3 regions of the Sinanaerobacter sp. ZZT-01 genome follow, and region 1 is predicted to be linked to each of the others. Evidence: riboswitches for the same ligand, from Rfam matches in the RefSeq annotation. Region 1 holds a riboswitch; each other region holds the start of a gene.
The links. A riboswitch is a leader RNA that binds a small molecule or an ion and turns the genes downstream of it on or off. The one in region 1 is predicted to bind cobalamin.

Region 1 (5,558 bases):
GTCCATTCCAGGCAAAGTCAAAAATTCTTCCGTTTCTTTTAAACAATCTACACTTTTTCGAGGACCAAGCGGAGATTCATCATATTTAATCATCCCTCCCAAATTTTCAGCTTCTACACAAGTGTCAAAGGGAAGTTTACAAAAACTGCTTTTTCTTTCTTGTTTAATTTGAAGAGCTAGTTTTACCATATCTTCAGCATGCAAGTATAAATCTGGTAGCTTCATTCCTAGGGAAGCTGCGTACTCAGGTGTAATTCCCCGATAATCAGCATATTGACATTTAAAATCAACTAATTTAGCCATCATCAAATCCTCCTTTTTCAATCATTCACACTTCCTTCATTTGCTAAATTGTTTTGATAACCAATCGGTATTATGAATTAAAACCCTGCTGGATTCTCCTAATTCGTTTTCTCAATTGGCTTAATACGTTTATTATATACTGTTAAAATATTATTTCCATAAGATTCAGAAATTTCGATTAAAGTTTTTCATCTGCGCTCTTCGCTAATCCAAAAAGAAACGCCTGTTTGTGTATTCATAATTCCATATTGGAGATGATGCATATCCAGTATTTGTTTTACGATTGCGAGTCCTAAACCGGTCCCCTCAATATTCTCCGCTTCACTCTCATCCCTTTTTCTCGATTCTTCCGCCTTGTAAAATGGTTCCCAAATATGATCCATTTTTTCCTCCGGAATTGGCTCGCCCGTATCTTCTATTTGAAACCCTGATTTCTCTATTCTTACGGTTATCTCTCCCCCTTTTATACAATAACGCAGGCTATTTGAGAAAAGATTATGAAGAACCTTTGTCATTTGCACGCTGTCACACGTTAAGATGAATAAGTCATTTTCTTCTATATGCAACAAAATCTCTCTTTCCATAAGCATCCGATTGTATTTTAAACTCTCTTGTTTTATAAGATCATTCATCTTTATTTTTTCTAAATGAAGTGACTGCACTCCAGATTCCAGTTTAGATAATGTCAGCATTTCCATTATCATATGATCCATCCTCTGCACTTCTCCTGCAATGACATCCAGATATTCGTCTTTTTTAAAATTGATATTTTCCTTTAGCGCTTCTGTATAGGCACTGATAAGTGCTACCGGTGTTTTCAAGTCGTGTGCAATTGCATCCGTAAACCTGCGTCTGTTCACTTCAAGTGCCTCTTGTCTTTTGTAAATTTCCCAAAGCTTGCGTGACAGAAATATCCACGTAAACAGGAGTAAGAGGAACGAGGATAAATAAACCAAAACTAGGGATTTAAAAGTATATAGCCAAGGGTTAAAGACCCCTTCCACTACAAAATAGAAACCCTTCCCATCCATGATTTCTCTGTCTTTAAAATAGCAAATATCGGTTACCTTAACCTGCAAAAACCCTTCTGCATAATTGTAAACGTAACGATCCTTTAAGTTGATAGGATTCAGTACGGAAGGATCTGCTGCTGCTTTTGCTAAGGATGATTTTTTTAAATTCTCAGAATCTGACAAAGGAAGATAGTCTAATCCATTTTTCACAGTATAACTATTTTCAAGTGAACAATCTATAAAGTTTCTTAGTTCAAAATCATCTATATTTTCCGGATGGAAGATATATTCTTTCTCCAATTGCTCATTTAATTTTCGGGAAGAAGAAGCTATCGAACCACTCCCATCTTCTAATGATGTATAAGTAATATCATTTATCTCATATTCTTCTTCTGTCACAATGATCTTCTTTGGAACAATTTCATTATCCTTTATGTATATATCCGCTGTAATCTTATACTCTTTTACTAAATCGCCCGTTTTTACCTTCTCATCTAAGGAATGTGGACTATACTGCCAATACTGTTCTAGCTCATTTATTTCGTCAGGTTTCATATAGTCATCCAAGCAGATTCCAAAGGCTTGCGTTGTCCAGTCGCCGTATTCTGTCTGAATATGCTCATTTATTACAAGATATTCTCCACTCTTACTGATTAAGTCTTTATTCTCATCAAAAATAGCACAAGCTCCATATAAAAGCGGCTCTCCCATACTGCTTGCAATCGAATTGCAGATTTTTGAAATCGCATAACGATTTACCAAGCTGGGATCGGCTTCGTATTCGAACATACTTTTCTGGGCCATGTACACTGCATTGCTTAATTTGTTGGTATTAACAAAGGCAGTTCTTGACACTACAATCTGCTCATAGATCACGGTAAAAATCATCATGGTAATCAAATAAAAAATCAAGAGACTAATTAAAGTTCTCACGTATATATTTTTCTTTTCATATCTATTTTTCATGGTTCACCTCAAATTTATATCCTGTTTTTACAATTGTTTTTATATAAGAATCGTATGGCTTAATCGCTTTTCTCAGCTTTTTCACATGACTGTCCACAACACGGTCGCTCCCATCAAAAGCATGGTCCCATACCTGATTCAACAGCTGCTCTCTGGTTACTATCCGTTTTTCATTTCTAATAAAAAAAAGTAATATCTTATACTCTAGATTGGGTAGATTAATATAATTGTCATCGATTTTTATCTCTTTTCTTTCAGGATAAATGGTAATCCCTCCTGCCTGAAGCTTCTCACTAACTACCCTGCCTGCAGTTCGATTTATAAGTGCAGTGGACTTTGCAAATAAGACTGCAAGTGAAAACGGTTTTGTAACATAGTCATCTGCTCCGAGCTCATATCCGTAAAGCTTATCTTCTTCGTCTGTCTTGGCAGTTAAAAAAATAATGGGAACCTCCGAGTCTCTTCGTACCTTCTTACATAAAGAAAATCCGTCCAGCTTTGGCATCATTACATCGAGCAAGATGAGATCAAATTCTTGCAAAGAAAGAACTTCCAGTGCTTGCAATCCATTATTTGCACAAACTAGATTGCAGCCTTTTACTTCAAAATAGTCTTTTATGATATTCTGCATTTTTAATTCATCCTCTACCAATAATATTTTATAGGTCATCTCATTACCTCCTTCTGCCGTATATCTTATTATACCGATATGTTCTCTTTATGTCCTAAAGAAATCTTTTACTGTAAATGAAATCAGAGAATAAAAAAATAAGACCACAATAAAAAAATGCGGTCTTATAGATTTTTTTGTTAAATATTCCATATTTCTTTTTACATTCGCCCGGCTTCAGTCAGCTGCTGTCTCCCATGGAGTATAAACACAATAGCACTCTCTTGTTTCACCCATATAAATCCAAACATTATCTCCCATCTCTAATCTCTCATCAAACGTTTGATTCGGAATAAAAAGTTTAACTGAAACTCTTTTTGTCCCTCGAAGGGTCAGCCCTTCCGGACTGGGGTTGCGCTGAAAGCTCTTAAGCTTATTTCCTAAGTCGGAAATTCCTGTTTCCTTTGACAAGGCCGGAACAACCTTGTCTGTTTCCGCATACACAATGTTATCCGGATTTTTAAACCACTGAATGTTCATACTAGAATCCTCCATTTATTTTATATCATAAAAAAGTGAATAGAATGAAATCGAAAATTTCGATTTACAAAGGCTCCGCTTTATGCAGATCATATTAAAACTTCTGCCCAATTATGTAGAAACAGCTTATCGACAAGTCATGTTGTAGCATAAAAAAACTGTGACTAGATGAAAGTCACAGTTCCGTTTTTAACTGGATCTATTTATGCACATTACACACTACAATACAATTTGTTTACCATAGCTTCCTGCGCTTAAAACTTATGCATGTCTTCTGACTCGTGTATCATCACCCTTTGCCGACCTTCCCAAGTTTTACTCAGTGGTTGCTACTTTCCATAGCTGCGGCTTGGATTCCTCACTTACAGCGGCGGTACCGTCCCGGATTTGCACCGGAGTTCCATCTTAGCCATCAGCAACTTTCTACTGATGGAACATAAACTTTACTATTTTATTTATATTCAGTATCTCATTTTCTTACTCGCTTGTCAAACTAGCTTTCAATTCCCCTTTCAATGAAAGAACACTCTGCGTATTACACAGCTTATTGACAACCTAACTATCCTATGCTATTCTATTTAGATTGTTAGTTTAAGCTAACTTTAAATTTAATAATTATTAAGAATTAGTTTTGAATTACCTGCTTAAATAGAAAGGATTATATTATGAATACCACACAAAAAGGCTGCTGCTGCCAAAGCAACCATGAAAGCACTTACGAAAACGAGCATAGTTGCTGTGGATGTAATTGCGGACATCATCAAAAAAAAATGCAAATATCGGAAGAAGAAACGGAATTCCTAAAACAATTAGCACAGATTCCTTATTTACCTTTGGCCCGCTTTATATTGAAAAGCAGCAAGTCAAGCCATTTAGAATCAGTAGCGCTCGCTCCGGTCTGTAGCACAAGGAAAAGAGAACGAGGACTTCTTATTTGATATTCCCTTCATAGAATTTGGCAGCATTGCATTAACCTATGCGGGGCAGATAGTAATTGAAAATTTCGATTAACAATATCTTTGTGTTACACAGCGTAAATAAACACGTAACGTACCTATGAAATATGTATGGAAAAAAGTAAAGAAATTTAGGAAAGAATCGTCACCCGACTTCCGCCGGATTTTTCTTTCGTTATGACAATTTGTTTATCGATCTTTTCCTTAAGTTCATTTACATGGGAAATGATACCGACAAGTCGCTTGCCTTCCGTAAGGCCTGCCAGTACTTTAACTGCTTGCTGCAATGAATCCTCGTCTAAAGAACCGAATCCTTCATCGACGAACATGGAATCTAAACAGATTCCTCCTGCGTAGGACTGAATTTCATCTGAAAGTCCAAGGGCTAGTGAAAGCGATGCTTTAAAAGATTCTCCTCCCGATAAAGACTTGACACTGCGCTCTGTCCCGTTGTAATGATCAATCACATTTAATTCAAGTCCGCTTTGACTCCGGTTGTTGTCTGCTTCGATTCCTCTCTTCAGTTCATATTGACCGCTGGACATTTTCATAAATCTCGTATTTGCGCGAGCGATAACCCGATCAAAGTAGGTCATCTGTATATAAGTCTCCAGCATGATTTTTTCTTTTCCGCTTATATTTCCGTTTGCCGTGTTTGAAAGGGATTTTACCCATCCCCATCTAGTTTCCAGCCGAGCCAGTTCTCTGCTCTGTCGATGGATGTTATGAAGAGCTGAATGATTGCTGCTGCTTCGGGAAGTGAGCGCAGTCAAAATATGATTTAGAGATTGCTTATCTAGAAGCAATGCCGCCTGTTTTTCTTTTTCTAAATTAATATCAATACAGTCCGCATCTTTAAGTTGTTCTTTTTGTGCCCGAATCTTCCCTTGCAATCCGTCTATCTGAGATTTCATTTCCTGATGCTCTCTTCGTGCAAGCTCCAGCGCTTTTTCCATTGCTGTTCTTTTCCTTTTCATCTCTTGGATTATCTTTTCTGCATCAGATTTACTTTCATATTCTAATTTCGACGATTGCTTTTTCCATACAGCAGTCATGCTCTCGATTTCTGCATAAAGTGTAGAAGTATACTTGTCTAGACCCGATATTTCATCTTCCCATTCTCTGATTTTCGTCTCTCCTATCGGAATCTCATTTTCAATCTTAATTTTT
Region 2 (5,558 bases), 290 kb from region 1:
ATGGTCTGTGCTGCATAGATATAATCCTTATGTCTAATTTTCAAAACCAAACTTCTTGCAAGCCTTGCATATTTTGTCCAGCTTACCGCCGCAATTGCGATAATTGCATTCGCAATACTAGCCCCTATAATACCTGCCACCGCAATCGCTAAGACCATTCCCGGAAAAGAAATCATCATATCCGAAAATCTCATGATTACAGAGTCTATCATGCCGCCATAAAATCCGGAAATCGTTCCAAAAATCGTCCCGACCAAAAAAATGATACTAACTAAGGCTAATGAAGCCGTCAGCGATATTCGAAGTCCATAAATAACACGAGATAAAACATCTCGCCCCAGCTTATCCGTTCCAAACCAGTGTGACGCACTCGGTGAAAGAAATGCTTCCTTTAAATTTGATTCATAAGGGCTGTAAGGCACTATTTTCCGAGCAAATAAAGCAATTAATACAAGTGCAGCCGCCAATAAAACGAGAATCATAAACTGTTTGTTTTTTCTCATGAATACAACTACTTTTTTCATATTTCACTCCTTTTTCGAATTCTTGGATCCAAATAAGAATATGAAATATCCACCAGCCCATTGATTACCATATATATCACTGCAATCCAAATTACATAGGCTTGAATTAAAGGATAGTCATAGGCTTTAATCGCAGAAACCGCTAAATTCCCAAGTCCTTGATAAGAAAAAATAACTTCAACTACTGCAGTTCCACCAAGTAAATTTCCCAATGATAAACCAAGCAGGGTGATCAGCGGCAATAATGCATTTGGAAAGATATGCTTCCATAGAATAATGCTTTCTTTAATGCCTCTTGCTCTTGCTCCAATAACGTACTCTTGATTCAATTCTTCCAAAACAGCAGTTCGCACCTGCCTCGTATACTTTGCAGACATTGCAAATGCAAGTGTAACTGCCGGCAAAATCAGCTTTTCGATTCCATTTCCCATAGAAACGACTGATACTAATTTAAATTTTACAGCAACCACATATAACAAGAGCATCCCTACCCAAAAATTAGGTATGGATATCCCTAAAAAAGTGCCGCTTCGTATCAAGTAATCTGCCACCCTGTTTCTCTTAACCGCTGCAAGCATACCAAGTGGAACGGATACAAGAATCATAAAGGCAAGAGAGGTAAATGCCAGCTTTAAAGTTGGCCATAATCTTACTAAAATAATATCAGCAACAGGTCGGTTCATAGAGTAAGAAATACCAAAATCCCCGCGAAGGCATCCAGCGAGCCAATTCCAGTACTGGATAAAAAACGGTTTGTTTAACCCCATACTTTCTCTCGTTTGTTCTAAAATTTCCTCACTTGGAATACTCCCAGATACAGCATACATGGTTCTAACGGGATCCCCTGGAGCCAGGTAGGTTAACCCAAATGTAATAAAACTAATCCCGAATAAAACGATTATAGTCTCAAATAGCCTATTCCTCAATTTTGTCCCGCTCAAAATGCCTCCTCCTTGCCTATAATCATTAATCGAAAAGCTTTCCGTAAGCAATGACCGTTTCTTTTTCTAAAACAGACAAGCTTGCGATTTGATACAAAATAACACTTCTTGCTTTTGCAATATGTCTTTCCAGTAAATTTCCAAAATAATCTCTGATTTCTCCTAATACCTCATTTTCTTCAACGATATCACCGGCTCGGTGCCGAGGGTACCAGCATCCTGTTTTTCCTGCCTCTTCATAAAACGCTTCCTTAATCAGGATTTGATCGGTTTTCTCAAATGCACTGCCCACAAGAAAGCCCATTGCTCTTAAAATCCTTTTTACATCCAAGATGTCTTCCTTCACTTCATCCTGTGACCAGAGTCCCAGATTTCCTCTTTCAAGCAAAATACCCGGGATTCCCAAGCTTCCCGCGTAGTTATAAGCACCTCCACTTCCGTTCTGAGATTGCACAATATATTTTACATTCACTTGCCTTGCCATCTTCTCGGAAATACGGCAGGTTTCTTCATCGGCTTTTCCCTGGCAATATACATAGGACTTTAATTCTTCATGCCAATCCCCACAATGCAGGTCAATATAATAATCGATATGAGAAAAAACTTCTTTCTCTATGTAATAACAAATTTTTTCTGCCAATGTTCCTTCTTTATTCCCGGGAAATTCACGATTTAGATTTTTCCCATCCTCATAAACACAGCTTTTTGTGCGATGCTCAAATCCGGTTCGATTTACCAATGGAAGTATTATGATATTCCCGCTGATCTGACTCGGTTTTAAAAAAACAGACAACTCAAGTGCTGCCTGTATTCCAACATACTCCGCATTATGAATGCCACCTGTTATTAAAATTGTCTTTCCTTCTTCTTTTCCGCAGATAACGGTAATCGGTAATTGAACGCCTGCTTCTGCGATTTCCACAACTCCCTGAATTTTTTCGTTTCTGTATTTTAATGCTTGCGTAAGGTCAATTAGATTCATTTACATTCTCCTCATTGCTTATCTCATACTATATCAAGAATATTAATCAAAAAAAAATGTACACAAATAAGTGTACACAAAGAATTCCTTGTCATTTTTTCTTTGAGCTCACCCATCCTCCGTAGGCATTGCTGATATGCATAAAAGCAGGTCTCCTGGCTTAAAAGCATCGTTCCTTCCTCCTTCCCGGATACAAAATATCCAGTGGTTTTTGGAAGAAACCCTTTTTTACAGTGACGGGATCGCATTGGACTTACACCAATTTCCCTATTAATCCTCATGGAACTTTTATAATTTACATTATATCCTAATTTTCAAACAAATGTCAACAAATTTCTACAATCCATAAAATTTCTCATACCTTCTTCGATATGGATTTGAAAGCTCAAAAAACATTGGACAGATAAAAACTGCTGAAAAACATTGCATTGTATGATTTCACAGCAGTTTTAAATCAAATATCTATTTCACTTATGAGATGACTTCTCCGGTCAAACTAAACGTCTTTCCTTCTGTAATTTTCACTTCTACGATCTCACCGATTAACGCACTGTTTCCTTTAAAATTGACTATCTTTAAAGAATCCGTCCTTCCGGTATAAGTCGTTTTGTCGGTCTTGCTCGTTCCTTCTACCAATACTTTTTGCACGGTTTTCTCATAGCTCTTATTAATCTGAGCGGTTATCCCATTCATCAACTCTACCAGACGATTAAAGCGCTCGTGCTTCACCGACTCAGAAATTTGATCCGTAAGGTTTGCGGCAGGTGTTCCCTTTCTTATGGAATATAAAAATGTAAAAGCAGAATCAAACTGTGCGGTTTGCACTAGATCCAAAGTTTCAGAAAAATCTTCTTCTGTCTCTCCCGGAAAACCTACAATAATATCAGTGGTAATCGCTATATCCGGAACTGCTTTACGAAGTTTTTCAATCAAATGCAGATACTGTTCTTTTGTATAGTTTCGATTCATTTTCTTCAGTAAATTTGTGCTTCCAGACTGAACCGGTAAATGAATATGTTTGCAAAGTTTATCACAATCTCGAAAGGCCTGAATCAAATGGTCTGACAAATCCTTTGGATGCGAGGTCATAAATCGAATGCGTTCTAATCCATCCACTTCATTCAGTGCATAAATCAGTCCGGCAAAGTCCATCCCGTTTTCTTTTGGCGCACAATAGTCACTTCCGTGGGAGCTGACCCCATAAGAATTGACATTTTGACCCAATAAAGTCACTTCTTTTACACCCGCAGCAACTAATTGCTCCACTTCGGAAATAATTTCCTCCGGTCTTCTGCTTCGCTCTCTTCCTCTCGTATAAGGAACGATGCAGTAAGTACAAAAATTGTTACATCCGTACATTATGTTAACAAAAGCTTTAAAAGGATAAAGCCGCTTAGCTGGTAATCCCTCCACTACAGCTCCGGCTTCTTCCCAAACATCGACAATTTTTTTACGTTCTGCAAGAACCCCCTCAATCAGCTGGGGAAAAGCGTGGATGTTATGCGTCCCAAAAACTAAGTCAACCCATGGATATTTGCTTTTCAGAGTGTCAATAATGTGCTGCTGCTGCATCATACAGCCACAGACGGCGACAACAAATGACGGTCTTTCTTCTTTTATTTTCTTCAGCTGCCCTAAAATGCCGAAAAAACGCTTATCCGCATTTTCTCTCACACTACATGTATTTAAGATTACGATATCTGCATCTTTTTTCGTTTTTGCTGTCGTAAATCCACGCTCTGCAAGCATACCCGCGATCGTTTCGGAATCACGCTCGTTCATCTGGCAACCAAAGGTCTGTATAAAAAAACTGCTTGGCTGATTATTTTCCATTTATTTTTCTCCAAATATTTGATATTAACGAATCAGTAAATCTTCTGTTTCGTGTTTTTTGCTGCGGCCCATTAATGCAGTAACGGCTTTTCTCGCATCCATTTTATCGTTTACAACTTGATAAATTGCTTCGGTAATCGGCATTTCCACACCATTTTTTTGTGCAAGCTCATAAGCGGCTTCCGTTGTAAACATTCCTTCTACAACCATACCTACTTTCTGCGTTGCTTCTGCAGGGCGCAATCCTTCTCCAATCATGATACCGCAGCGACGGTTTCTACTGTGCATACTGGTACAGGTTACAATCAAGTCACCCATTCCGCTGAGTCCGGAAAACGTTTTTTCCTCTGCTCCCAGCTTTACGCCTAATCGAGCCATCTCTGTCATTCCCCGAGTCATCATTGCCGCCTTAGCATTGTCACCAAATCCCATACCATCTGAAATTCCGGCTCCCAAAGCGATAATATTCTTTAATGCGCCTCCCAGTTCCACTCCGACAACGTCTGTATTCGTATAAACACGAAATGTATCAGACATAAAAACATCCTGAATGTATTCCGCCAGTTTGATGTCTTTCGATGCAGATACAACAGTAGTTGGCATAGCTTTTCCTACTTCTTCTGCATGAGAAGGTCCGGAAAGTACAACGTAATCAGCATCCGGCAGCTTTTCATTTGCAATTTGAGACATACGAAGCAGTGTTTTCTGTTCAATCCCTTTTGCAACATTAACGAGAACCATATCTTTTCTCAAATAAGGAAGCGCATTTTCCAAAGCACTTCGAAAATGCTGCGCCGGCGCTGAGAACAGTACAATATCGGCACCCTTTATCGCTTGTTCCGACTCCAGAGCAATATTTAATAATTCTGGGAAAGAGACCTCCGGTAAATATCTTTTATTTTCTCTGTTCACCCTCAGCTCCTGCGCATGCTGTTCATTAATATCCCACATATTTACTTCATGACCATTTGCGCTTAAAGTAACTGCTAAAGCGGTTCCCCAGCTTCCAGCTCCCAAAACTGCTATTTTTTTATTCATTTTCTGCCTCCAAAATTTATTTTTTTAAAGTTATTTTTGCTTCTTCTCCATGCAGAATACGTTTGATATTCTGACGATGTTTGAAAATGGCTATTACTCCCATCGCTGACGACCAAAGTAAATACTCAGGATGCATATAATAAGCCAAAAACGGAAGTGCCGCAGCAGCTAATACAGATCCAACAGCAACTCTCTTGGAAAAGACGATTCCCAAAAGGGCAATTACCGCAATCTCTAAAC
Region 3 (5,558 bases), 730 kb from region 1:
GCGTAGCTTGCTCCCACCGGTATGATCTGCCCCAAAATCAAAACCATGCACAGTGTCAAGCTTAAAAAATAGTTTCTTTTCTCATGCTTCATTCTTTCTACCGCCTTCTACTTTAAAATAAGGATGTGCCTATCATCCAAAAATGAAGACACATCCTTCTCCTCTCCTACTTCTTACTCAAAGCATCAAGCCTTCTATTATTTTACAACGTAAAAATGATCGTAATCATTTCCGAAGGTTAAGATGCCGTTGCTGGACGCCATTCCCTGCAACGCATACGTATCTCCTTGCGTCTGCCATACCTTAGTTCCGGTACTTGCGTTATAGCAGTAGCCTGCTCCGGTTGCGGAATTGGTATTGAAGTACAAATAGTTCACGCCTCCGTCCGTATTCACAAGTACTGAGCTTTGTACCGGTCCCGGTGTTGCAATTGTCGTAACTGCATGACTTGTCTTATCTATCTTCTGCACACCGCCTGCGCTAAATCCAGCGTAATAGCCTACATAAATATCATTTCCTACTACGGTCGGTGTCGACGTGGAGGTCGCTGCGAGCTCTGCCTTCCAATCCAAGGTCGGCGTACCGTTATTTGGTGTAAAACTCCAAATGTAACCGCCCTGGCTCGTGAAGTAAAGGTGCCCGTCTACGAGGGAAATCGTGCTGCGCACATTGCCCGGGCTCACACCGCCTGCCGTTGCTAGATTGATTACACTTCCCTGTGATACATCTTCAAAATCGTCGCCAACCGGACGGGCATACAGATAGCCGTTATCTCCGCCGAAGTATACGTAATCCTCGTCTACCACCGCACCGGCCCAGTAAAATCCGCCGTTACCCGGGTTGTATTCCAGTAACTCTTCTACACCCATATCATATTGATAATACGTGCCTGCGTGACCCGACCAGGTTCCGAAGTAAATGTAATCTCCGTCTTTTACAATTGGCGTATTGATCTGTGCGTTATTTGGCACAGCCAGTGACCAATCTGTAGTTGGTGTAGCGTCGATATCTACTACCTTTGTAATGGAAGTTTTTTGCTCATATAAGCTACAGTATTCGATTTCCACTGTGTTTCCTGTATTTCCGCTTATCTCATAAGTGAATTCAAGCGTATTCGCTCCGGTAAGCACTGCTGCTTCTGCCGCTGAAGATTGGTCATCAAAGTTTTTATTTAAGTAATAGTGACCGTCGATCAGATCTGCAGACGTGAAAGTCTTTTCTCCCACTACAGTTCCGTTCAGCTTTGCCGTAACGGTCATACCCACACCACTTCCGTTGATCTTCACGCCGGTAGCCGAACGGTGCTTCTTGCCGTTCTCTAAATCAATATTTGCCTGTGTCATTGTAACCGTCTCATCCCCGGATACAATCACCTTATTCGCTTCCATTGTGATTCCGGACCCAGATACGGTCCAATCCTTTGTTACTCCTGCTTCTAAAGCCAAATTATCGTTTGTTGCTTTCTGGTTGTAGCCGGAAGCGCCTACATAGATGCTTCTGTCTTCCACATCCAGATATGGGCTGGACAGCTGAAAGCCTGAGCTCTGCGTGATCTGCGCATCCCATACGACGTGCGGTGTCGATGCGGTGCAGTCGATCTTTGCAAGCCGCCCGCCACCACTTCCATCCTCTTTTACGGTGTACCCGTCATACAGCACATACGCATAGGTATCACCATCACCTGTCGTTTCCATGACAGCGGCGGAATCGACGCCGTCCCAGCCGGAGCCGTTATGCGGCAAAACAATCTGTGTAACGCTCGGACTTGTTGTCGTTGGCGCTCCATCCGTCAAGATTCCGTTGTGAATATCATTGCCTTGATACGTGGGCCAATCAGCCGCAAAGGCAGGGATTCCCATACTTGCTACCATAGCTGCTGTTACCAATGCAGCTATTGGCTTTCTTAATTTGAATTTCATCATTCGCTTCTTTCCTCCTTCTTTTTCTTAAATAATTGAGTTATGCTCCATACGGCGAGATTACCGTATTTTTTCAATCATGCTCACCCCCTTCCTCTTTTATTTCAACAAAAAAGACTGCGGCAAAATGCCGCAGTCCGTTTTCACTGCTCCTATTTATATCATGTGCTCTTTTTTTCCTTCAAAAAAATCCTGCAAGTCATTTACCTCGTGACTATCACTGCCTTCTATCCATGCAGGTCTTCTGACTTGCGCATCTTCGTTTCCAATCTCCTTCCCAAAGGGCTTATCACCCCTCAGTGGCAGTCTGCATTCCGCAAATATGATTCAGAAACTCCGCGCTTACAGCGGCGGGTCCGTGCCGGATTTTCACCGACTTCCCTCTTAGCTTCCGGCTTTACCCGGTAGAACATGAATATGTATTCAATTCGTTTTATACTTGTCAAACATTGTCGAAAATATTGTTTCTTTCTTAATATTTACAATTTTATAGATTTATACTACCATCTATTTTTCTATTTTTCAAGAGCAAAATTACTACCGGATTAAACCGGCAGAACATGAATTGTATTATTTTTTCTAATTTCATCTGATTTGAGTTTATGTTATCAGCTTTCATTATATTTTGCAAGTGAAAATCATGCTAAATATTTCCTAATTTGTAAGATAGATAATGTCCTGTTATGTGAATTTAAAGAAAAAGAAACTAACTGCTCTGTTCTTCCTCAGCAGTCAGCTTCTTTTTACTTATTTCTTCCTATCTCTAAGGTATGCAAGCTCTTTATTCATGCTACATCAACACTGTTTTTGGGTTCATAATATGATTCGGATCAAATACCTTTTTAATCCCCTTCATCAGTTCCAGCTCTACAGGTGATTTTTGCAAGGTTAAGTCCTCTGTCCTGATTTTCCCAATCCCATGCTCTCCTGTAATCGTTCCTCCGTAAGAAAAGCAGGCATCATACATTTTCTGCTTCAGTTCCTCTGCATACGGCGGAATGCTCCCGTCCTTCAAATACAAAATATCATTATGCACATTTCCATCTGCAATATGCGCAATCACATTCGTACTGGTATCATACTCTTTTACCAGTCTTTTTAAATCGCTGATAAAAGCTGGAATCTCTGAAACCGGCACTGCCATATCAAAGGAATCGCATATCGTTTCTTTAATGTACTCATAATGCTGGCTTCGAATTAATAAAAGCTCTTCCTGTTCCTTTGCTTTTCCGGCATACAAAGTTTCATAACAGTTGTTTTTCTCGCAAATTGCATTGATTTCCCTACATGCATCATACAGGCGCTCCTCATTTTTTTCCGAAAGAATAATCAGCAAATCTGCATTTCCTCTTTTCGCCTGCCATTCCAAACCAAGCATTTCTGCCGTTCCCACAAACAAATGCTTATCCATGTATTCTACTGCAAGAGGAATATTTCCGCTTTGTAAAATGTCCATTACTGCCTGACATGCATCCTCAAATCGTTCAAACGGTGCCACAATCGTTGCAGAACTGCGATCTTTTGGATAAATTTTCAATATAATTTTAGTAATAACAGCCAATGTGCCTTCGCTTCCAAGCAAAAGCTGCATTAGATTATATCCTGCATTATTTTTTACAAGCTTTCCTCCGAGCTCCAATATTTCACCGTTCGGGAGGACTGCCTCCACACCCATAATATGCTTTCGCATCACACCGTGACGTACCGCTCTGGCTCCGCCCGCATTGGTTACCGCCATGCCGCCCATCTGTGCACCTTCATCTCCGGGATGTACTGGGAAGCTTAAATCATTTGATTGATCCAGCTCTTCAAGCAAGTCCATCAGTGTAACACCAGCCTCTAAAACCGCTACCATATTGTTTCGGTCAATTTCTAAAATTGCATTCATTCGTTCCATCGTTAAAATAAAGCTTTCCTCTACCGGTGTGCATCCACCACAGAGTCCGGTTGCTCCACCACGTACGACTACGGGAATCTTCCATTCATTGGCCAGCTTCATAACAGCCGCTACTTCCTTTGAATTTGCTGGCTTTATTACGATTGAATCTATATTTGCCTTCGGGCGGTATGCTTCTTCTACTTCATCATAAAGGTAAGAGGCGGTCAGTTCTTTCTTTGTCAGAAGATAATCCTCTCCAACGATATCCTTTAATGCTTTTAAAATATTTTCCTTCATTATTCCGTCTCCTCCTTTCTCCATGCATGAATCAGCTGCGGTATCACTTCATACAGATCGCCTACGTATCCATAGTCGGCAACTTGAAAAATAGGGGCGGAAGGATCACTATTTATTGCGATGATCGTCTGAGAATCCTTCATACCTGCCAAATGCTGTGGTGCTCCTGAAATACCGCAGGCAATGTATACCTTTGGCTTTACACGATTACCGCTGTATCCTACCTGCATCGCACTCTCTGCCAAGCCGGCGTCGACCAGTGCTCTCGATGCGCCAACTTTTCCTCCTAAAGTACGCGCCAATTCCTCAAGCAGCAGCAGATCCTCTTTTTTTCGTAAGCCGCGCCCCGCTGCCACGATAACTTCTGCTTCTGTAATATCCATATCATCCATTGGAATGATTTCATCTATTTTACTCTTTGAACAGAGTGCCATATATGGTTTCATCATCACAATATTTTCAACTCTTGACGTATCTCTTTGTGCCTCTGCAAATTCCTTATACCGAACCGTTGCCATCTGCGGGTCTTTTACCGTTTTAATATGTGCAAACAAATGGTCACTGAATGCCGGTCGGATCTGAATCAGCCGCCCTTCTTCGTTTACTTGTAAGTCTGTGCAATCCGCAGTTAATCCCGTTCCTAGTGCCGCTGCAATTCGTGGTGCCAAGGAACGTCCAAAGTTCGTTGCTCCAATCAAAACAATTTCCGGTTCCCTTTCTTTTATAAAAGCAACGACATTTTCTTTATAGGAATTTTCTTCTGGTATTTTAAAAGAAGAGTCCTTTATATAATAAACGGTCTGTGCCCCTCGATAGTTTAATTCCTCTGCAGAAATTACTTCCCCACCTATTAAAAGGCAGGTTAGCGGAAGATCTCTTTTTTCCGCCAATTCTTTCCCTTTGTTCAGTAATTCATAGCTTACCTTGTGTATTTCACCGTTATTTTGTTCTGCGAGAACGAGAACACCTTTTTGCTTTTTATCACTCATAGTTCTACACAATCCCTTTCTCCGCCAAAACATCCGTAACAGACTTTAAAAAGTCTGTGAACTCTTCGCGGTATATGCGGTTACTCTTTTTTACTGCTTTTGGAATTTCTATTTTAGAAACCTTTGTTGGCGACCCCTTAAATCCAGTCTCTTCTTCGGTTAAATATCCGTTTAAATCCTGTAAGGTATATACTTTTACCGGTATTTCCAATGATTCTAATTTTCGCTTTACAGTCGGTAGCTCCGGACGACTGATATTTTTAGTTACGCCGATCAATGCAGGCAAGCGCATCGTTCGAATCTGTCTATTTCCACCCATATTTTCAACAGCTACTTGAACCGAATTCATATCTAATTTACGAATATCTTCTACATAATAGGCATGCGGAATGTTTAAAAATTCAGCAACCTCTGCCCCCACCTGTGCCGTATCACCATCCACAGATTTTTCTCCACATAAAATCAAATCAAAAG

Region 2: another riboswitch for cobalamin. It lies ahead of U5921_RS15625 (M14 family metallopeptidase); the one in region 1 lies ahead of U5921_RS14285 (hypothetical protein).
Region 3: another riboswitch for cobalamin. It lies ahead of U5921_RS10625 (hypothetical protein); the one in region 1 lies ahead of U5921_RS14285 (hypothetical protein).

The regions. Positions count from the first base shown of each region.
Region 1 covers NZ_CP141728.1:2,945,716-2,951,273, forward strand. The annotation lists gene U5921_RS14270 (uroporphyrinogen decarboxylase family protein) at 1-306, opposite strand, end outside; gene U5921_RS14275 (HAMP domain-containing sensor histidine kinase) at 492-2,282, opposite strand; gene U5921_RS14280 (response regulator transcription factor) at 2,272-2,952, opposite strand; gene U5921_RS14285 (hypothetical protein) at 3,130-3,432, opposite strand; cobalamin riboswitch at 3,679-3,887, opposite strand; gene U5921_RS14290 (hypothetical protein) at 4,098-4,370, shown strand; gene U5921_RS14295 (SMC family ATPase) at 4,520-5,558, opposite strand, start outside.
Region 2 covers NZ_CP141728.1:3,232,646-3,238,203, forward strand. The annotation lists gene nikC (nickel transporter permease) at 1-524, opposite strand, end outside; gene nikB (nickel ABC transporter permease) at 521-1,465, opposite strand; gene U5921_RS15625 (M14 family metallopeptidase) at 1,491-2,447, opposite strand; cobalamin riboswitch at 2,575-2,752, opposite strand; gene miaB (tRNA (N6-isopentenyl adenosine(37)-C2)-methylthiotransferase MiaB) at 2,919-4,280, opposite strand; gene U5921_RS15635 (NAD(P)H-dependent glycerol-3-phosphate dehydrogenase) at 4,305-5,318, opposite strand; gene plsY (glycerol-3-phosphate 1-O-acyltransferase PlsY) at 5,335-5,558, opposite strand, start outside.
Region 3 covers NZ_CP141728.1:2,211,261-2,216,818, reverse strand. The annotation lists gene U5921_RS10630 (InlB B-repeat-containing protein) at 1-92, opposite strand, end outside; gene U5921_RS10625 (hypothetical protein) at 198-1,922, opposite strand; cobalamin riboswitch at 2,136-2,349, opposite strand; gene U5921_RS10620 (FAD-binding oxidoreductase) at 2,710-4,095, opposite strand; gene U5921_RS10615 (electron transfer flavoprotein subunit alpha/FixB family protein) at 4,095-5,084, opposite strand; gene U5921_RS10610 (electron transfer flavoprotein subunit beta/FixA family protein) at 5,089-5,558, opposite strand, start outside.